Regions from separate parts of the Alkalimarinus alittae genome, predicted to be linked through region 2. Evidence: riboswitches for the same ligand, from Rfam matches in the RefSeq annotation. Region 2 holds a riboswitch; the other holds the start of a gene.
The links. Region 2 has a riboswitch for cyclic di-GMP ahead of NKI27_RS08175 (PEP-CTERM sorting domain-containing protein). Riboswitches for the same ligand answer to the same signal wherever they lie in the genome.
Positions count from the first base shown of each region.

Region 1 (2,202 bases), 1.2 Mb from region 2:
TTTTTCTAGTGTGTAGTTATTCTTTTCAAAGATATCGACATTGTTGATATCTAATTGTTTGATCTTCTCTTTTAGGGCATTGGCTGCGTTAGAAAACTCTGATTTAAACGCGTTACAGTTTGCCGTGCAGCTTGTCAGATCAAAACTGAAACTATTATTGCTCAGCGCAGACACCATCTTATTAACATTATTAATAGGGCTGTTACTTGCTAACATTTGCGGGTAGTTATCCCAGTTTGCAGCGTCATCAGAAAAATAATTACCCGCCCCACCAGGAGACTGCATAGATAGGTTCATTAGGTTGGCAATAGGGTGGCTAAGGCTACTGGTATTCCAGCTGTGTAAATGGATATACAGTAATGCAGCACCTTTAGATTGAGCAGATTGTAGGGTTGATGTTAATGAGGATATAAAGTTCTCAGAAACAGGGCTGCTATAACTTGAGCCCGTAATGATCAAGTCGGCATTGCTAGTACACGTAGATAATTGTGATGTGTCAGAACAATATGTCACATCCCAAAGCGGAAAATGTCGCGCCAGCCAGTTTGTTGTTTTGAGAGCTGTGTTGCTATCCATTAAGCTTAACTTGATTGAGGCAGGCTCAGCTGTTGTGAGGTTATCCCGTTTTAATAACCAACGTAATAAACGTTTAAATTGCGGTGCATAATCAACATAGCCTCCGTTTTCAATGTTACTTATTATGTTGCTACCGAATGCAGCATTCCGTTGGTTGTTTTGCTCGGTGGCTGCGGCCAATACTGTGCCCGCGTTTCCTTGTATCAGTGGATAAGAATCTGCTAGCTGCTGAAATATAAAAAACTGGGAATGTTTGCCTGGCACATAGCTGATAGCCTCTTGAGCATAAATTTGAGTAAAAAAACGTTCTGTAGCTTTTTAAGGTGAGCTGTAGCAGAAATAAGATAGCTAACTTTAGATACTGATAACGCAATTGGTAATACTCCAGAGACTATTTAAATAGACTTAACTGGAAAGGCATGGTGCGCATAAAACAAAAGACAGCAATGGGACTTAATTACTACTGTTGTTCGGTAACCCCGCTGTCATAGATATCCTTAGACCGGTGGCTTTGCGTGCCTAAGTTTTCACTCAGGTTGGCCTTTATCGTTATGTCATGATGCTTTTAATGCTTAGATAAAATTTGTGCGCATAATAATGAAGTACCATGGCTGAATCAATATCTGATCTTATCCAGCTTGTTAAATTGAGACGTTGTTCGTCAGTTAGTGTTCTCAGCAAGTGATTCCTCTTTTACACAAGTGCCTATAGCGTTTATGCTAGCAAGATGACAATCAATTGGAGTTATTGATAATTATGCGTTTTTTAGCCAACCTTTTATTTGCTTTATTATTAATATCTGCATCCAGTGTGTTTGCTGTTGATGCCATAAAGCCTATTAGTTTGATAGGTGATAAAACTCAAGGAAGCTTGATAGTTGGGCAAGTCGCCTCTGGTGCAAAAGTATTTTTGGATGGTGTGCCGTTAAAGGTGGCCGATAATGGGGTTGTGGTGTTTGGCTTTGGTCGTGACGCTGCATTAGATCACTCGCTTACCATTGTTTCTGCAAACGGAGAGAAACATATTGAAACGATTACGTTGATAAAGCGTGATTATAAGGTTCAGCGGGTTAATGGTATCTCTAAAAAAATAATGAATCCCAATAAAAAGAACCAAACCCGCTCAAGTAGTGAAGCAAAAATGGTTCGTAAGGCAAGGGCAACGGACTCAACCCGTCAGGATTTTATGGCGGGTTTTATTCAGCCGGTGCAGGGCCCTGTGACGGGTGTATATGGAAGTCAGCGATTTTACAATGGCCAGCCAAAAAGACCGCACTTTGGGGTCGACTATGCAGCGCCTGTGGGGACGCCGGTGATTGCTCCGGCCTCTGGCGTTGTGACTTTAGCGCATGATGATATGTTTTACTCGGGTGGTACATTGTTGGTTGATCATGGGTTTGGTGTATCGTCTACGTTTATGCACCTTAGTAAAATTCTAGTTAAAGATGGGCAAGAAATTAAGCAGGGTGATGTGATTGCTGAAGTGGGTAAAAGTGGCCGAGCCACGGGGGCGCATCTAGATTGGCGGATAAATTGGTATGAGCATCGGTTAGACCCTCAGCTGGTCATGAACGCTATGCCAAGCAAGGTTGTATTTAAATAACCGTGATTTGAAGCATTTCACGTA
Region 1 is NZ_CP100390.1:2,952,984-2,955,185, reverse strand. Features, by position in the region: partial or broken gene NKI27_RS13410 (ImpA family metalloprotease) at 1-873, opposite strand, end outside; cyclic di-GMP riboswitch class I at 1,046-1,128, opposite strand; gene NKI27_RS13405 (M23 family metallopeptidase) at 1,333-2,178, shown strand.
Region 1: another riboswitch for cyclic di-GMP. It lies ahead of NKI27_RS13410 (ImpA family metalloprotease); the one in region 2 lies ahead of NKI27_RS08175 (PEP-CTERM sorting domain-containing protein).

Region 2 (2,202 bases):
ACTTTAAACAAATAGATTTATTAAGGTGAGTTGTATGAGTAAATTACTTCAAATTAATAGCAGTCTTTCAAACGATCAGGGCCAGTCGACTCAGTTAGCAGATTTCTTTGTTTCAAAACTTATTGAGAAAAAACCTGATACAGAAGTAAAGACACTCGACTTATCAAAAAACCCATTACCCCATTTAGACGGTGAGCGGTTCAAGGCACTGGTTACACCGGCTGACCAACGCTCTGAAGGTGAGGCCGCTATTGTGGCAGAGGCAGATGAGTTGTTAGCTGACATTCAAAACGCATCAGCCATTGTTTTTGCATTGCCTATGTATAACTTTGGTATTCCATCGGTCTTGAAGTCGTACTTTGATCACTTGGCACGAGCGGGTGTGTCTTTCAAATATACCGAAAACGGACCTGTAGGTTTATTAGACGATAAGCCTGTTTACATTCTTGCGGCGAGAGGAGGGGTTTATCAAGGAATGCCTGCAGACACACAAACAGAGTACATGAAGACATTTTTAGCATTTATTGGTTTAAAAAATGTGCAGTTTATTTATGCAGAAGGTTTGAATTTGGGGGAGGCGTCTAAAGAGAAGTCTTTAGACAACGCTCGCCAACAGGTATTGGAGTTGGTTAGCGCATTAGGCTAAAGGTAGCGGGTTTGTAGGTCGGCTGCGAGTCCGACCTACAAACACTAAAGCCTAGGCTTTAGTGTTGTTTCGAGTTAACGTTAACCCCATTAAACCAAGGCACATTAGAGCAATTGTAGAAGGCTCTGGAACGGAAGCAACAACGTTTTTAGCGGTTATGGTCGCTTGTATTGTTTGAGATAATGTACAACCTTTTCCACCGCAAGAATCGCTTACCGCAGAAAACTCAACACCAAATATTGAGCCGTCACCTAAGGTGATGTCGCTAGGTTGTCCTGAAAGGTCGAAGGTCAATCCTCCCACACCGCCCCAGCCAAACACCCAAGCCCAAGCAGCTCCGCCAAGTCCGGTTCCGCTTGCATCAACTGCACCAGGAGAAGAAAAGGCGAGTGTCGCTTCGACTACCCCACCGATGGCACCCCAACCGGACGCAGGACCATAAAGGTCAGCGTTAAAAAAATCAAAGGTGTAACTATCGCCGGCGGCTAAACTAAATATTTCGCTATCTAAACCAGACGCAAGTGTAAGGTTGGTTGTACAACCCGAACACAAAGTAATGCCGCTTGAGTCTACAGATGAACCTGCGCCATCAACGTCAAAATCTAGTGTGGGCATTGCAAATGTGCTCGCACTAAAACTCAAGGCTATTGAAATGAGAGCGCTGCTAATTAATCGATAAATCATAGTTATGCTCCTTCTTGTAACCCGGCTGCCTTTGTTATTATTTAGGCCCGTGGCTTTCCGTCCCCTTCTTGCGAAAGGTTTGGCGATTAACGTAATTGTGAGATGAATCTCTCGGGCTACTAAAAGGCAATCAATATGCCAGAAAGAATAAGGCGTTGATCTATTGTGGTTATTATTTTTTGGCTTTCTATAAGTCGATCACTTGTGTAAGTAATGTCGACATTGAAACCGTTGTATGAATTTTATCGCGGAGCAGTGTAAGCGATGCATTAAGAAAATTTTTTCGTTTGAAGCTTAAATTTCGTTAACATCCACCGTTTTATTTGTGTGTTGGGTTAAAGTAGCAGTTACACTGAAGCTCATTGGTCCTTTGATAAGGTTATAAAGATGAAAAAAGGCATAATTCTAGGTTTAATCGCGGTCGTTATTGTTTTATTTTTTAGTTATGACCTTCAGAGCCTACTGACATTAGACGGCTTAAAGAATGGCTTGAGTGATTTTGAAGTGTGGCGATCAGAGTCGCCGCTTTTGGTCGCCTTCGGTTTTTTAACTGTTTATGTTTTAGTGACCGCGCTTTCATTGCCGGGTGCAGCGGTGATGACATTAGCCGCAGGCGCTTTATTTGGCGTACTCTGGGGTACGGTCATAGTCTCTTTTGCCAGTTCGATGGGCGCGACGTTAGCCTTTTTAGCGTCACGCTACTTTTTGCAAGAAACGATACAAACCAAATTTGGTGATCGGTTAAAAGCCATTAATGAAGGCATCGAAAAAGAAGGTGCTTTTTATTTGTTTACGCTTCGTTTAGTGCCTGTTTTCCCTTTCTTTCTGATCAACTTGCTCATGGGGTTAACCCCCATTAAAGCGGCTACCTT
Region 2 is NZ_CP100390.1:1,792,522-1,794,723, forward strand. Features, by position in the region: gene NKI27_RS08170 (FMN-dependent NADH-azoreductase) at 35-646, shown strand; gene NKI27_RS08175 (PEP-CTERM sorting domain-containing protein) at 698-1,330, opposite strand; cyclic di-GMP riboswitch class I at 1,343-1,424, opposite strand; gene NKI27_RS08180 (FAD-dependent oxidoreductase) at 1,718-2,202, shown strand, end outside.